2 regions of the Vreelandella halophytica genome follow, and region 2 is predicted to be linked to the other one. Evidence: predicted binding sites of a transcription regulator. Region 2 holds the regulator's gene; the other holds the start of a gene.
What was found. The regulator FliA, encoded in region 2, starts transcription of late flagellar genes. The targets are predictions, from matches to a motif close to CTAAAGTTNNNNNNNNNNCNGCCGATA.

Region 1: ACWHXT_RS16535 (flagellin N-terminal helical domain-containing protein) is a predicted target of FliA. The motif match lies at 2,802-2,828, and genes of this name have one in related genera.

The regions. Positions count from the first base shown of each region.
Region 1 is NZ_OZ309107.1:3,556,937-3,565,660, reverse strand. It holds gene ACWHXT_RS16545 (IclR family transcriptional regulator) at 1-141, shown strand, start outside; gene ybiO (mechanosensitive channel protein) at 358-2,736, shown strand; gene ACWHXT_RS16535 (flagellin N-terminal helical domain-containing protein) at 2,867-3,685, shown strand; gene hglS (2-oxoadipate dioxygenase/decarboxylase HglS) at 3,843-5,204, shown strand; gene ACWHXT_RS16525 (BCCT family transporter) at 5,218-6,771, opposite strand; gene ACWHXT_RS16520 (ABC transporter substrate-binding protein) at 7,093-8,151, shown strand; gene ACWHXT_RS16515 (ABC transporter ATP-binding protein) at 8,151-8,724, shown strand, end outside.
Region 2 is NZ_OZ309107.1:128,396-137,119, forward strand. It holds gene cheZ (protein phosphatase CheZ) at 1-307, shown strand, start outside; gene flhB (flagellar biosynthesis protein FlhB) at 423-1,589, shown strand; gene flhA (flagellar biosynthesis protein FlhA) at 1,586-3,664, shown strand; gene flhF (flagellar biosynthesis protein FlhF) at 3,723-5,915, shown strand; gene ACWHXT_RS00620 (hypothetical protein) at 5,912-6,463, shown strand; gene ACWHXT_RS00625 (flagellar protein FlhE) at 6,470-6,892, shown strand; gene ACWHXT_RS00630 (RNA polymerase sigma factor FliA) at 6,919-7,617, shown strand; gene ACWHXT_RS00635 (motility protein A) at 7,658-8,473, shown strand; gene ACWHXT_RS00640 (OmpA/MotB family protein) at 8,478-8,724, shown strand, end outside.

The sequences.
Region 1 (8,724 bases), 430 kb from region 2:
CGCATGCCGGTTGCGGCGATCTCGGTGTCCGGCCCCATGACGCGTATTCCCGAAGAGCGCCTGTTGACGCTGGGGGCGCTCGTGCGTGAGGCGGCCAACAACATCACCGCCAAGCTCGGCGGGCGGCTGCCGGATGCGTGACAGCGCTTTGTCAGCCGCGCGTTGGCAAGTGCCGGGCGACCTTGAAAATGATCAATTTTGTGTAACGAGCGTTTTTTAACTCATGCTACGCTGCGGCCTGTAAAATCAGCCGCTTTAAACGCTCCATGCACGTTACGCTGCGCAACGCTATGCTGTGCGTAAGGCGATTTAGCCGTTGGATTGGAATTACTACACCACCTAAAGGGAGACTCCGGTGTGAGGCCACTACGTTCACTATTCGGGCTAAGCGTTTGGTTGCTTGCGCTCTTCGTCATGATAAGCCCGGCGCTGGCGCAAACCACGCTCGGTGCCGATGAAGAAACAGCAAGCGCGGATACCCAGGCGCCACCGTCCTACGAGGCGCTAGCCAACCTTCTTGAAAACGACCAGTCCCGTCAGCAGCTCATCGAGCGGTTGCGAAGCGAAGCCTCTACGCTTCCCGGTGAGCTCGACCAGGAGCTCTCCCCGGAGGCCGCCGCTGCCGGTGGCAACGTGGCCCCCGAGGACGTTTCCTTGCCCCGCCAGCTCGCCGAGCTGACCAGCCGGGTCGTGGGGGATGTCGGCACGCAGCTCGAGCAGGCAGTCGGCATCGTCGGTGGCCTGTTTAGTGGCCAGGGCGGCGGCGGTAGTTTCGATACCGCCGCTTTCATTAGCGCGGCGATCAATCTGGGAATCGTGATTGCAGCCACCTTCGTCGTCTTCATGGTGTTTCGGCGGCTGGCGAAATCGGTATTCACACGGCTTAGCGGCTGGTCGCAAATCGGTGAAGGAGCCTCCTCGATACTGCGCCTGGTGGCCTGTGTGGCGATTGCCGCCGTGGTCGATGCGCTGCTGATTGGCGCCTCCTACGTCGTGGGTAATTTGGTCGCGACGTTTGCAGTCGGTGAAACCGGCGAGCTTTCTACGCGCGCGTCGCTCTTTCTCAACGCCTTTTTGATCATCGAGCTGATCAAGGCGGCGTTTCGTATGCTCTTCTCGTCGCGCTACGAGGGCCTGCGCCTGCTGCCGATTTCCGCGCCGGAAGCGTCCTACTGGAACAGTTGGATCGCCCGGCTAGTGGGGATGGTCGGCTACGGCCTGATGGTCGTGGTGCCGCTGATCAACTTCTATATCACGCCCACGCTTGGCCAGGCGGTCGGCACGCTGATCATGGTGCTGGCGTTTATCTACGCCGTAACCGTGGTGCTTAAAAACCGCGTGCGCCTGCGGGATAACCTGCACGGCATGGGCAGCCGCACCACGATGACGGCCAGCCGTATTTCGCTGAACCTGTTCGCCCGCACCTGGCACCTGTTCGCGCTGCTCTATTTCCTCATCGTATTCGTGCTGACCCTGGTGCGCCCGGGCGACGCGCTGCCCTTCGTGCTGTTCGCCACGCTCAAAACCCTGGTGGCGGTCGTGGTGGGGATTCTGCTCTCCGGCTTCTTGACCCAGTCCATCGGCCGGCGTATCCAGCTTTCCGAGGATCTGCGCCGCAAGCTTCCGATGCTGGAGCACCGCCTGAATAGCTACGTGCCCAATGCGCTTCGCGTGCTACGCACGATCATCCTCGTGGCCGTGGTCATGGTGGTGCTGGATGCCTGGGGCGCCTTCAACCTGGCCGGCTGGTACGCCTCCGAGCGCGGCGCGCTGATCGTGGGTCGTTTGATCAGCATCGCGGTGATTTTGATCGTGGCGCTGGGGGTGTGGCTCGGCCTTGCCAGCCTGATCGAGCACAAGCTCAACCCGGAAACCGGCGGCGGCGAACCCTCGCCCCGGGCCAGAACGCTACTCAGCCTTTTCCGTAACGCCCTGGCGGTGGCCATGGTGACGATCACCGGCATGATCGTGCTGTCGGAAATCGGCATCAATATCGGCCCGCTGATTGCCGGTGCCGGTGTGCTGGGTCTGGCCATTGGTTTTGGCGCCCAGAAGCTCGTGCAGGATGTGATCACCGGCGTATTCATTCAGATCGAAAACGCCATGAACACCGGCGATGTGGTCACCGTGGGCGGTGTCACCGGTACCGCCGAACGGCTGAGCATTCGCTCGGTGGCGATTCGCGATCTCTCCGGCACCTACCACGTCGTACCGTTCTCGAGCGTGGATACCGTCTCCAACTATATGCGCGAGTACGGTAACCACGTGGGCGAGTACGGTATTGCCTACCGTGAAAGCATCGATTACGCCATCGAACAGCTGCAGCTCGCGTTTGAAGATCTTAAAGCCAGCGAAGAGCATGGCTTCAAGCTGCTGGCGGATATGACCGTGGCCGGCGTGACGGCGCTTGCCGACAGCTCGGTGAACATTCGCGTGGTGATCAAGACCACACCGGGCGACCAGTGGGGCGTCGGCCGTGCCTACAACCGCCTGGTCAAGATGCGCTTCGACGAAGCCGGTATCGAGATCCCGTTCCCGCATACCACGCTCTACTTCGGCGAGGACCGCGACGGCAAGGCGCCGCCCGCGAACCTGCGCATTCTGGATTCGACCGCCAAGGAGAAGAGCGCGGTGCAAACGCCGGTCTCCGAATCCGCGGTGCCCAGCCAGCACACCAGCGAAGCGGATCACAAGACCCCGCACCACGACGATGTCGAGGACACCGACGATACGTAAACGTATCTAAAGTGAACGACCAGCAGGGCCGCCTTCGGGCGGCCCTGCTGCGTTTGAGGCGCTCACTCATGTTTTCCAGGCGACGGCCGATACATTCAATCAGGCGTTCATCCAGGGATACACCGCAGACATGTTCAGCCTCAAGACCAATATGTCGTCGCTGCTGGTGCAGAACAACCTGCGCACCAGCCAGCAGATGATGCAGACCTCCATGCAGCGGCTCTCTTCGGGGCTGCGGATCAATAGCGCCAAGGATGACCCGGCGGGGCAGGCGATTGCCAACCGCATGGGCGCGCAAATGCGCGGCATGGACCAGGCCATTCGCAATACAAATGACGGTATCTCCCTGGTGCAAACCGCCGAAGGCGGGCTGAATCAAATCAACGATAACCTGCAGCGCATCCGCGAACTCAGCGTACAGGCCGCAAGCGACACCTACAGTGCTAGGGACAAACGCTCGATCCAGGACGAGATCGACCAGCGCCTGGACGAGATCGACCGCATCGCGGGCCAAACTAACTTCAACGGCAACAACCTGCTTAGCGGCACCCGGGAATTTTCCATTCAGACCGGCGCCAACCCCGGCGACAGCATCAGCGTGCGCATGATGTCGATGGACCGTCAGGCGCTGGGCCTCGACGGTTTTAGCGTGCTTCAAGGGCAGGCCACGGAAAAGCCCATGGCGCTTTTGGATGAAGCGATTGGCAAGCTCGACCGCCAGCGAAGCTACTTCGGCGCTACGCAAAACCGCTTCGAGAGCGTGATCGACGGCCTGGGCAACAGTATCGTCAATCTGTCCGCCGCCCAGTCACGCATCCAGGACGCCGACTACGCTCGGGAAGCCTCCAATATGGTGCGTGCACAGATTCTCCAGCAGGCCGGCATCGCTATACTGGCCCAGGCCAACCAGCAGCCCCAGATGATCCTGCGCTTGTTGGAGGGGCTGTAACCCCCAACGCCCCACGCCATCCTTTCTAGCCTGACTTCTAAAAGATCACGCGACGCCATTGCCGAAAGCAGGGCATCGCGTGTTATTTCGTTTGTGGTGCGCCGCACTTGTTTGCTTTGATAAGGGGAATCTCCCTACAACACAGTGAGGCAGCGCCATGGCTCAAAGCTCGTTTCTATCCACCGATGAGGTGCGCGACCGTTTCTCCAAGGCGATGTCGGCCATGTACCAGGCGGAGGTGCCGCAGTACGGCACGCTGCTGGCGTTGGTCGATCAGGTCAACAAGGAGACGCTCGAGTGCCAGCCAAGGCTTCGCCGGCGTTTACAAGCCCAGGGCGAGCTGACCCGGCTAAGCGTCGAGCGCCATGGCGCCATTCGCGTAGGCACCGCCGACGAGTTGGCCATGCTCGGCCGCTTGTTTGCCGTGATGGGTATGCACCCGGTGGGCTACTACGATCTTTCCGAAGCGGGGGTGCCGGTGCACTCCACCGCCTTTCGCCCCGTCGACGACGATGCCCTGGCCCGTAACCCCTTTCGCGTCTTTACCTCGCTTTTGCGCATGGAGCTGATCGAAAGCGATACGCTCAGAGCCCGGGCCGAGGCGATTCTGGCCGAGCGGGACATTTTCACCCCCAAAGCGCGGGCGTTGATCGAGCGTTTCGAAACCCAGGGCGGTTTGAGCGAGGAAGAGGCCGAGGCCTTCGTGACCGAGGCGCTGGAGACCTTCCGTTGGCATCAGGAAAGTACGGTCGATCTGGACACCTACCAGGCGCTTCACGACGAGCACCGCTTGATTGCCGATGTCGTCTGCTTTCATGGCCCGCACATCAACCACCTGACGCCGCGCACGCTGGATATCGACGAGGTGCAGCGGCGCATGCCCCATGAAGGTATGAATCCAAAGGCGGTGATCGAAGGGCCGCCGCCGCGGGCGTGCCCCGTCTTGCTGCGACAAACCAGTTTTAAAGCGCTGGAAGAGTCGATCCGCTTTAGCGGGGCTACCGAGGGCAAACACACCGCCCGCTTTGGTGAGATCGAACAGCGTGGCATGGCCCTGACGCCCAAGGGGCGGGCGCTTTACGACCAGCTTTTGAGCGAAGGCCGCACGCGGGCTCAGGGGTTGGACAATAACGCCTACCAGGCAGTGATGAGCCAGGCGTTTGAAACGATGCCGGATAGCTTCGAGGAAATGCGCCGTGAAGGTTTGGGCTACTTCCACTACCGCCTGACCGACGCAGGCCAGGCGGCCAGCAGCCAGCACAGTGGCGATATCGAAGCGCTGATTCACCAGGGGCTGGTCGAGGCCCAGCCGATCACCTACGAGGATTTTCTACCGGTGAGTGCGGCGGGCATCTTTCAATCCAACCTGGGCGGTGGCGAAAACGCGGCCTATGCCGGTAACGCCAACCGCCAGGCGTTCGAAGAGGCGCTCGGGGCGCCGGTCATCGATGAGCTGGCGCTTTACGCCGAGCGCGAACGGGCCTCCATGCAGGCGGTATTGCGCGCGCTAAAGGCCTGACCGGCGGTGGGGGCTAGTCGATAATACCCTGTTCCCGCGCCATGGCATAAGCCGCCTGAGGGCCGTTCCAGAGCGAGGGAAGCAGAATCAGCGAGACCGGCACCGCGGTGATCACGATGAACTGCTGCAGCGCGGCGATCTGGCCTTCACGCATGGCCAGCAGCACCGCGGCCATGATCGCCATGACCACGCCCCAGAAGGCACGCAAAAACGGGCTGGGTTCGTCGTGGCCGGCGCCGACCATGGCAATCGAGTAGCTCATGGAGTCGCCGGTGGTGGCCACAAAAATGGTGGTGAGCAGCAAAATCGCCAGCGCCATCCAGGTGCCACCGGGCAATGCCTGGGCCAGGGTGAGGGTGGCAATGTCGAACTGGAAGCCCTGCAGCGCCTCGGTCAATTCGATCACGCCGGTCAACTGGTAGTAAATGCCCGAGCCGCCAAGCAGGGTGAACCAGACCGTGGTGGCGAGCGGGGCGATGACCGCCACGGCCAGAATCATCTCGCGAATGGTGCGCCCGCGGGAGATACGTGCCACGAAAATGGCCATCAAGGGGGCGAAGGCGATAAACCAGGCGTAGAAAAACACGGTCCACCACTGCATCCAATCCGCCGGCGCGGTCTGGGAGGTCATGGTCACCATGCGGAAGAAGTCATTGAAATAGGTGCCCATAGCGCCGAAGTATGTGTCGAACAGAAACAGCGTCGGCCCGAACAAAAAGACGACCGCGCCGATGCCCAGCGCCAGCATGACGTTGAAGCGGCTCAAGAGCTGCATGCCCTTGTGCACGCCGCTGACCCCGGAAAGCACGTACACAATGCCCAGGGCTAGCAGAACCGAAAGTCGTGTAACGAAGGTGTTGGGCAGCCCGAACAGCACCTCAAGGCCATGGCTGACCTGGGTCGCCAGAAAACCGATCGGCCCGACGGTGCCCGCCACCACGGCAATCACGCAAAAGGCGTCGACGAGCCCTCCTAGCGGGCCGCTCATCAAACGCTCGCCGAATACCGGGTAGAGCAGGGTGCGGGGTTGTAGCGGCTGGCCTTTTACGTAGTGAGCGTGGGCCAGCACGATCGCGGTGAGCGAGCCCAGAATCGCCCAGCCGACGAACCCCCAGTGGGTAAACGACTGGGCCAGTGCTCCGGGCACGGCGGCGCGCACGCCCGGGTCGGTGTCGAAGGCGGGTGGCACGTTCACGAAGTGATAGATCGGCTCGCCGGCGGCGAAAAAGACGCCACCGCCGCCGAGCAGCGTACACAAGATGATCGAAATCCACTTGAAAGTGCTCATTTCTGGTGCATCGAGATCGCCGATTTTGGCCTTGCCCGCCGGGGTCAGCGCAAGGCCGATAGCAATGAAGAACGTCACCAGCATCAAAAACTGGAAGTAGGTGCCAAAAGTGAGCGCGCTCCAGGCAAAGCCTGCGCTGATCGTATCGGCGACCAGGTCCAGATCAAAAAACGACATCGCGAGAAAAACCACGATGAATCCAATACTTAGAATAAGTACGACGGGATCGCCTAGCGTAGAACGCCTGCGGCTTTCACCGTCGTGAGCCGGTTTATTCATCAAGAAGAACACCTTTGGTGGGACGAGAGAAAGCCGTTTGTTTTGCGTAGAGCGTAGGCAAAATCTGGATAAAAAAAAGCGCCATTGGGGAAATGGCGCGAGGACAGGAAACAGCGTTTAGTATACAAGCGCTGTAGACCAAAGTCTAACGTGTTTTGCTTTGGTGCGATAAATAATTTCATCCGCACCTTTTTGGCGCAATAAAAATAAGGACCTCCTTGAAAAACCTCTTTTAACTGACTGATTTTAATGCACAAGCCAAATAATGGCAGTGTTGCTGCAGAGTTCAGGACTCGTTCGATCGTATACAAGGTGCTCACCATGGCTTGCTGTTTCTTCCCCATTCAGACATATAAAGGTGCTTTTTCGCCGCGTTGGGCGGGCGTTGCCGCGCTTTTGCTGCTGCCCGCCTCGGCCATGGCCGACACGCCCATTCGCTTTCAGTTGGATTGGCGCTTCGAGGGCCCGGCCGCCCCCTTCCTCATGGCCGAGGAGAAGGGCTATTTCACCGATGAAGGCCTGGACGTTCAGATCGACTCGGGCAGCGGTTCCGCCGGGGCGATCAACCGGGTCGCCTCCGGGGCCTACGAAATGGGCTTTGGCGATCTCAACGCGCTGATCGAATTTCTCGCCGAGAACCCGGATGGCCCGGGTATTCAGGGCGTCTATATCGTTTACGACGGCACCCCGGCGGCGGTCTTCGCGCGCAAGGGCAGCGGTATCGAAACACCAAAGGATCTGGCTGGCAAGACTATCGCCGCCCCCGCCTTCGATACCGGCTACCGCGCCTGGCCGATCTTTGCCAGCGCCAACGACCTCGAATCTGACGCGGTCGAGTGGCAAAACGTCGACCCGACCCTGCGGGAAACGCTGCTCACCCGGGGCGATGTCGATGCGATCACGGGCTTTTACTTCACCAGCCTCTTGAACCTGGAGGAGCGCGGCCTGGCCGAGGAGGAGCTGACCATCATGCCCTTCCCGGAGTACGGGGTGCCGCTTTACGGCAACGCCATCATCGCAAGCCAGGACTTCGCCGAGGAGCACCCGGAGGCAGTCGAGGGGTTTCTGCGCGCTTTCAACCGCGCCCTGCAGGAAACCATGGACGACCCGGAAGCGGCCATCCAATACGTGCAAAACCGCGACGGCTTGATCGACGCCGAGATGGAAACGCGGCGCCTCAAATTGGCCCTCGATAGCGTAGTCGATACGGCGGATGCCCGCGAAAACGGCGTCGGCGATGTGGACGGCGAGCGTCTCGAGCAGGCCATTGCGCTGGTCGCCGAGGCGTTCGAGCTACCCTCGACGCCAACCAGTGAGCAGGTCTTTACCTCGCGTTACCTGCCGCCGCTGGATGAGCGGATGTGGCTGGAGGCCGAGTAATGTCGGAAGCGTTCGTCCGTTTCGATGACGTCAGTCTCTCCTATGACGGGGTGGATAACGCCATCGAAGCCATCGACCTGGGCATCTCCGAGGGCGAGTTCGTCGCCTTCGTGGGGCCATCGGGGTGCGGTAAATCGACCTTCATGAAGCTTTGCACCGGCCTTCACGCGCCCACCCGCGGCGCGATAAGTGTGGATGGCAGCGCCGTGACCGGGCCGCTCAAGATATCGGGCATGGCGTTTCAAAACGCCAACCTGCTGCCCTGGCGCACCACGCTCGACAACGTGCTTCTGCCGCTGGAGATCGTCAAACCCTACCGCCACCAGTTTCGCAAACGCCGCGAGGAGTTCGTCGGCTGGGCGCGCCAACTCCTCGAGACGGTGGGCTTGGCCGGTTATGAAGACCAATATCCCTGGCAGCTCTCCGGCGGTATGCAGCAACGCGCCTCGATTTGCCGGGCGCTGATTCACCAGCCGCGCCTTTTGATGCTCGACGAGCCCTTCGGGGCGCTGGACGCCTTCACCCGCGAGGAGCTCTGGTGCGTGCTGCGCGACTTATGGGAGGCGCAGCGCT
Region 2 (8,724 bases):
GACCAATAAAGAGCTGATGGACATCATGATGGCGCAGGATTTCCAGGATCTCACCGGCCAGGTCATCAAGAAGATGATGGACGTGATCCGCGAAATCGAACACCAATTGGTGCAGGTGTTGATCGATAGCGTGCCCGGTGCCGAGGCGCGGGAAACCATGCAGCGCAAGGCTCAGGATCAGTGGGAAAACGACACTGCCCGGCGCAAGGAGGAGCTTCTCAACGGCCCGCAGATCAACGAATCCGCACCGGATATCGTCACCGGCCAGGATCAGGTGGACGACTTATTGGACGAATTAGGCTTTTAATGCCGCGTTATTAAGACATTGTCCCGCGTCTCATCTGGCACACTAGGCATCTTGTTCAGCCGCCCTTCGGGGCGGCTGACTTTTGGTGCGCGGTTTTTGATGAGCCGGATGGTCGATGGCAGACAACGATAGCGATCAGGAAAAGACCGAAGAGGCCACGCCTCGACGAAAAGAGAAAGCCCGGGAGGAGGGCCAGGTCCCCCGCTCGCGCGAGCTCACGACCTTCCTGTTGCTCCTGGCGGGTGTCATAGGGCTCTGGAGCATGGGACAGATGCTTTACGATCAGCTCGGCATGGTCATGGAGCGGGCGTTTTTGTTCGACCGCCGACAGGCTTTCGATACCATGCCCATGCTGACCACCGCGCTCGATCTGGGCCGGCGGACGCTGATTTCGCTGATACCGCTTTTCGTACTGCTCGGTGTCGTCGCGATGGTCGCGCCGGCGCTGCTGGGCGGCTGGCTGGTATCCGCCAAAGCCATGAAGCCGAAATTCTCGAAACTCAATCCGATCAGCGGCGTCAAGCGCATCTTTTCGAGCCAGGCGCTCATCGAACTTGCCAAGGCGATCGCCAAATCGGTCCTGGTCGGCAGCATCTCCGGCGCGTTCATCTACGTCAATATCGACCGATTTTTGGGCCTGCCCGACCAGCCGATTCAACAGGCGCTGGCGGATGCCCTGAATATGGCGGCATTGGCGGCGGCGCTGGCGATCTTCTCGCTGGTCGTGGTGATATTGATCGACGTGCCCTTTCAGCTCTGGAGTAACGCCAAAAAGCTGCGCATGAGCCAGGAAGAGATCAAGCGCGAGCACAAGGAGTCCGAGGGCGACCCGCACGTCAAAGGGCGTATCCGTCAGCAGCAGCAGGCCATGGCCCGAGGGCGCATGATGAGTAAAGTGCCCGAGGCCGACGTGATCATCACCAACCCGACGCACTATGCGGTGGCGCTTTCTTACCAGGAAGGCAAGATGGGCGCGCCGCGCGTCGTGGCGAAAGGCGCCGACGCGGTGGCCGCGCGCATTCGCGAGCTGGCGTTTGAAGCGAAGGTGCCACGTCTTGAAGCGGCGCCGCTGGCTCGGGCGCTTTATCATCACGTGGATCTGGATGGCGAAGTACCGGCAGAACTCTACACCGCCGTGGCCGAGGTCATGGCCTGGGCGTACCGTTTGAAAAGCGTGGCGCAAGAAGGGGGCGAAACGCCCCCGACCCCTGAACATTTACCGGTTCCCGACGAAATGACGCATCCCAACCGTGGCCCCGGGGCTAGCGAGGCACGTTCATGAACATTGGCCAATTAATCAGCCAGCGCAACCCGTTTGGCAGTGTGCCCATGAAGCTGCTGGCCGGCCCGCTTCTGATCCTCATGATCCTTGGCATGATGATCCTGCCACTGCCGCCGTTCGCGCTGGATATGCTGTTCACCTTCAACATCGCGCTGGCCATCATGGTGCTGCTGGTCAGCATGTTTGCCTCGAAGCCGCTGGACTTCGCCGCTTTCCCGGCGGTGCTTCTGTTCACCACGCTGTTGCGCCTGTCACTCAACGTCGCCTCGACCCGGGTGGTGCTCATGGAGGGCCACCAGGGCGGGGCCTCGGCGGGTAAGGTCATCGAAGCGTTCGGTACCTTTTTGGTCGGCGGTAACTTCGCGGTCGGTATGGTGGTGTTTTTGATTCTGGTCATCATCAACTTCATGGTCATCACCAAGGGTGCCGGGCGCATCGCCGAGGTCGGCGCGCGCTTCACCCTGGACGCCATGCCCGGCAAGCAGATGGCGATCGACGCCGATTTGAACGCCGGTTTGATCGGTGAAGAGGATGCCAAGAAACGCCGCTCGGAAGTCGCTCAGGAAGCCGACTTCTACGGCTCCATGGACGGTGCCAGCAAGTTCGTGCGCGGCGACGCCATGGCGGGGCTGGTCATCATGGTGGTCAACGTCATCGGCGGGCTGTTGATCGGTATGATGCAACATGACATGGGCTTTGGCGACGCCGCGCGCACCTACACCTTGCTTACCATCGGCGACGGCCTGGTCGCCCAGATTCCGGCGCTGGTGATCTCCACCGCCGCCGGTGTCACCGTGTCTCGCGTCAACACCGATCAGGACGTGGGCCAGCAGATGATCAGCCAGCTTTTCGTCAACCCCCAGGTGATGATTCTGGCCGCGGCGGTGATGGGGCTTTTAGGCATGGTGCCGGGCATGCCTAACCTGGTCTTTCTGATCTTTACCGGAGTGCTCGGCGGTCTGGCCTGGCTTTTGACGCGTATGCAGGAGAAAGCGCTGGTCACCGAGGATCTAAAAGAGGCCCCGGCGGCGGTGCAGGAAACCCCGGAGGCGAGCTGGGAAGACGTCCAACTGGTGGATACCCTGGGACTCGAGGTGGGCCACCGGCTGATTCCGCTGGTGGACTCGCGCCAGAAAGGCGAGCTTTTGGCGCGCATCAAAAGCGTGCGCAAGAAGTTTGCCCAGGACGTCGGCTTTCTGCCGCCGGTGGTGCATATCCGCGACAACCTGGAGCTTTCATCGAACACCTACGTGCTCTCGCTAAAGGGCGCGGAGATCGGTCGGGCCGACGCCCAGCCGGGCAAATGGCTGGCGATCGACCCGGGTCAGGTCACCGGCGAGCTTTCCGGCACGCCCACCCAGGACCCGGCATTCGGTCTGCCGGCGGTGTGGATCGATGCCAACCAGCGCGAGCACGCCCAGGTCTTTGGCTACACTGTAGTGGACGCCAGTACCGTGATCGCCACCCACCTAAACCACCTGCTGCACCGTCATTCGCCGGAGATGCTGGGCCGCCAGGAAGTGCAGAAGCTGCTCGACAAGGTGGGCGACGATCAGAAATCCCTGGTGGAAGAGGTCGTGCCCAAGGCGATTACGCTGACCGTGCTTCAGCGGATTTTACAAAATCTGCTCGAAGAGGACGTCTCGATTCGCGATATACGTACCATTTTGGATACGCTGGCCGAGCACGCCGGCCAGCAGAAAGACCCGGGCGAGTTGACGGCGCTGGTGCGCATCGGCCTTGGCCGGGCGATTACCCAGCAGTGGTTTGCAGGCCAGGAGACGCTGAACGTGATCGGCCTCGATGCCCAGCTCGAACAGGTCCTGATTCAAGCGATGAACGGCAACGGCGCGATGGAGCCGGGGCTTGCCGACACGCTGATGAACCAGGCGCAGCAGGCGCTGGAGCGCCAGGAGGCCAGCGGCGAGCCGCCTGTACTGGTGGTGCAGCACTCGCTTCGCGCTATTGTGGCGCGCTTTTTGCGCCGCCGGCTGCGCCATTTGGTCGTCATGTCTCAAGCGGAAATTCCCGACGACCGTACGCTTAAAATCACCACGCTGGTAGGTGGCCGGTGATGCGTGTTGCGTTGGGCGCTTTGCAGACCCCCGCTTTGGAAAACCTGGAGGTTAACCCATGAGCGTAAAACGCTTTGTCGGCGCTAACAGCCGGGATGTCATGCGCCAGGTGCGCCAGGCGCTGGGCGATGAAGCGCTGATCGTCGCCAATCGGCGCACGGACACCGGCGTCGAGATTTTGGCCATGGCCGAAGAGGCCGCGCTCGAGCAGGCCGCGCCGCTCGAAGCGGTGGGCATGGATGAAAGCGCGCCAACACTCCTGGCCGCCCAGCCCGCGCCGGCCAAGGCGAGCCCCGCGCACCCGTTCGAGGAAGTCAGCGAGCGGCTGCTGCGCGAAATGCAGGACATGCGTGCCCTGTTGGCCCGATCGCAAACCGGCGACGCCAAGGGTGCGCCGCCCGCCGGCGGTGCCACGGTGACCACGCTTTTGACCCGCGCCGGCTTTGGCAGTGAGCTTGCCGAAGAGATCGGCGCGGCACTGCCCGACTCCCTTGGCGCGCTGGAACTTCAGGATGAGCGGTTGCTCGGCTGGCTGCACCGCCAACTGATAGCGCGGCTTTCCGTGCTTCAGAGCGAGGCGGACTTTTTCGACCAAACTGGTATCGTGGCGCTGGTGGGGCCCACCGGCGTTGGCAAGACCACCACCACCGCCAAGCTTGCCGCGCGCTTCGTCATGCGCCACGGCACCCGCCCCGTCGCGCTGGTGACCACTGATAGCTTCCGGATCGGCGCCCACGAGCAGCTACGCATTTATGCGCGCCTGCTCGATACGCCGATGTACGCCCTCGATCACGAGCAGCCCATCGACAACCTGCTGGGGCGGTTAGGCGGCAAGCAGTGGGTGATCATCGACACCGTGGGCATGAGCCAGCGCGATCAGCGCGTCATCGAGCAGATCGGCCAGCTCCAGGGTGGCGAATCCCGGGTGCGCCTGGTGCTGGTGCTCAACGCCGCCAGCCAACCCGAAACCCTGGAAGAGGTGGTGCTTCGCTACCGCCAGGCTGCGCGGGCGGCGGGCGCCGAGCTCGACGAGTGTATTATTACCAAACAGGACGAAGCGGGGCGTTTGGCGCCGCTTCTGGATATCGTCATGCGCTTTGGGCTGCGCGTGCTGTTCTCCTCCAACGGCCAGCAGGTGCCCGAGGATATGGCGCTGGCCGACCCGGCTGCGCTGGTCGAGCAGGCGCTGGCAGGCCATACCGACGCCGCACCGGACTGCCCGCCGTGGCCGAACGCGCCGCTGGCACCGCGCTGGTCCCAGGACGTGCTGGGCCAGGGGCGCCGGTTGAGCCTGCTGCTCGCGCAGCTGCGTGAGCGGGTGGCCGGGTTCGCGCTGCTCGAAGCGGTATGGGATATCGGCGCGCTGCCGGGCGTACTGCACGACCAGCGCCTGGCGGCACTTGCCGACCAGGCGGGCGAGCAGAATGCGCTGGGCATCGTCTGGTCACCGCGGCGCAACGAGCGTGGCATGGAGTGGTCGATGCCGGATCTGAGCCTCGACGCCGACGGCCAGCTTTGTGCGCTCACGCTTTTACAGCACCGCCAGCCCGCCGGCTGGCAGGCCCGTATCGACGCCCAGCGCCAGGCGGCGGTCCATCTACTGCCGACCCTTGCCGAAGGCGAGACCCTGGACACGCTGGAAAGCGAGCGTTTGACCTGGGTCAGCCAGGCGACCGGCGCTCAGCGGATATACTGGCAGGGCGAGCGCTACGCGTTGACGGCCCTGTTTGGCGAAAGCGAACTCTCGCATCGGGTCGACGTGCGCTTTCGCGGCCAGCCGCTACAGCTATGGAATGCCCACGCCGAGGTCACCGACCAGGCCGGGCGGCATTTTCTCGCCTGGTACGGCGAGCTGCGCGACCCGGAAAGCGCCAAGCGCGTGGCCAAACGCTACTGGCTCACCCCGGCGCGGCTGGGGGCCGAAGTGCTATCGCTGCTGGTCACTCAGCTGCAAAGCGAAGGCGCGGCTATATTGACCAAGCGAGCCTGGCGCGCGCTCAAGGAAGCCGATGGCGGCGAGGTCAGTGCTCAGCTGCGCCTTTTGATGGCCAGCGGTGCCGCCGCGGCCGCCACGCACCTGGACAACGCCGAGGACGAGGCCGCGCAAACGCTGCGCCAGGACGTGATGCGCCTTTCCAAAACATCTCGCAAGCGCCGCGATACCGCGCTACTCGACGCGCTGATGCATATGTTGATGACCCGGGACGCCATCCGCCAACTAGGTAGCGTCAGCCGCGAGGCCCTGGCATGAGCGGCGGCGACCAGGCCTCGGGGCTGCGCCAGTGGGCGAGCCTGCGCAACGAAGAACGGGCGCAGCAGGCCGCCCTCGACGAGACACCAGCAAAGCAGGCTGGCAGCGAGCACGCCGAGCCCGACGTAGACACCCAGGCCACCCCGCCGGCAAGCGACGCCGCCACGCCGGTGGTCAAGACGCCGCTGGCGGTGGTGGGGCTACCGACGAAAAGCGTCGCCCCGGTCAAAGAGCGCCTTGGCGAGTGGGCCGAGCTTGGCCGGCGCTGGGCGGCGACCCCGGAAAGCTGGGAGGTCATCCCGGTGGATGCCAGCGAGCCGTTGGAGGCGTTTTGCGAGCGCTATTCACGCTGGGCGCTTTGGGTGCGCAGCGACGCGGACGCCTTCGCGAGCATGTATCGCACGCTGCGCCAGCTCAACGACAACCAGGGGCCCCGCCAGCTACTGGCGCTGCACGAGCCCGGCTTGCCCCGCGAAGGGCTTTTAGACAATTTGCAGAAGGCGGCGGCGAATTATCTGAATATCGAACTGCTGCTACTAGCGCGGTAGGCCACAATGAAAAAGCGTTTTCTGAAAAAGAGTCTTCAAGGCGTCGCGCTACTCATGGCGATGGGGGCGAGCCTGGCATTGACCGCTCAGGCGGGCACAGGCAGCTGGAGTAAGGAGGTCACCGGTATGATGGTGGCCATGAGCGACCGGGCGGTCAGCAGCCAGGTTTTGGCGCCGCCGCCGGTAGCGGAGATCGCCCAGGGGCGTATCGAAGGCGTTCACTGGCGGTATGAGGCACCGTTCGACGCCGCGCTGCGGGCCTGGCTTTGCCACCCCGAGCGCTGCGTCGAGCTAAGCGGCCAGCGCGGAAGCGAAACCGGGTTTGCCGGGCTTTCCGCCGATGCGCCGCTGGCGTTTCGCTTCGCATTGGGGCGCGGGCAGCGGCCGATGCGGGTAAAAGGGCTTCACGTGATTGTGAACTACCAGTGACGAGTGTATAGCCACGAGGCACGAGGATGTATACAGCACAAGGCAGAATTCAACACAGCGAAATGGTCACTCAGCACATGCCGCTGGTGCGCCGCCAGGCGCTGGCGCTGCAGGTCCGCCTGCCGGCGAGCATCGAACTCGATGATCTGATTCAGGCCGGCATGGTCGGCCTATTGGAGGCGCTCGGGCGCTTTGACGCCTCCCAGGGGGCGAGCTTTGCCACCTTTGCCAGCCAGCGGATTCGCGGGGCGATGGTCGATGAGCTGCGCACCCGGGATTGGCTGCCGCGCAGCGTGCGACGTTCGGCCCGGGCCATGGACGAGGCGGTCCGCCATCTCGAACAGAACCTGGGCCGGGCGCCGGAGGAGGGCGAGATCGCCCGGCATCTGGACATGCCGCTCGGCGAGTATCACCAACTGCTCAACGACGCCAACAGCGGCCACCTGCTGCCCTTCGAGGAGCTTCTGGAAGAGGGCGGGGAACCCGCTCAGGAGGCGCTGAATGCGCCTTTTGAGGAGCTTTTGGATGGTCAGCAGCGCGAAACCCTGATCGCGGCGATCGAAGCGCTGCCCGAGCGGGAAAAGCTTTTGATGGCGCTTTACTACCAGGAGGAGCTCAACCTGAAAGAGGTGGGCGCAGTACTGGGGGTGACCGAATCGCGTGTTTCACAGCTGCATAGCCAAGCCATTAGCCGTCTGCGCGCGCGGCTGCACGAGCCAGATTGACGCATTTTAACCGTTAAACCCAACCGGCGAGGAGCCGTCGATGAACCCCTCTACCTTGATCGGTATATTTGCCAGTATTCTGCTACTGGTTAGCGTGCTGTTTTTCACCGCGGAATCCCCGGAGAGCTTTCTCAACTTGCCCGGGCTTGCCATCGTGGTGACCGGCACCCTGGCGGCGACCTTCATTAGCTACCCGCTCAAGGAGGTACTGCGGGTGGTACGCCTGGTGGGGCTGGTATTTCGCCGCGAGAACACCTACGTGCGCGACGATATCAACGAGCTGGTGTCCATGTCGCGGCTCTGGTTCAAGGGCGACGTACGGGCGGTGGAGCGCGAGCTCGAACACACGCGCAACCCGTTTCTGCGCACCGGCATTCAGTTGGTGATCGCCAACACCAAGGAAGATGAAATTTTCGACATGCTGCGCTGGCGTATCGCCCGGCTCAAGGCGCGCGAGCACGCCGAGGCGCAAATCTTTCGCACCATGGCGACCTACGCCCCGGCCTTCGGCATGATCGGCACCCTCGTGGGGCTGGTTAACATGCTGGAGGTCATGGACGCCGGTGACCTGGAGGTGATCGGCCCGCGCATGGCGGTGGCGCTGCTCACGACCTTCTACGGTATCTTGCTTGCCAACCTGGTCTTCAAACCGGTGGCGGTGAAACTCGAGCGGCGCACCGAAGAGCGCTTGATCACCATGAACATGGTGCTCGAGGGCATCTCGCTGATCACCAAGCGCCGCTTGCCGTCGTTCATCGAAGAGACGTTGAACTCCTTCGTGGCCAACTACAACGACGAGATTCGTGATGCCAACGTGAAGCCGCGCGCCGAGAACGACGCGCCTGCCAAGGGGTAGGGCGATGAACCGCGAAGCCCGCCACGCACTGGAATCGCCATTCACCGGGGATGGCGACAGTGAAGATGGGTGGCTGACCAGCTACCTGGACGTATTGACGTTGTTGATCACGCTGTTCGTGCTGCTGTTGGCGCTCACCCCGGCGGGCACCGGCGACGAAGCCGCCGGCACACCCACGACCTCGGGTATTCAGCCGCTCTCTTCGGGACTTCAACCGCTCCACAGTGGGCTGAGCCCGGCGATGGACGGCC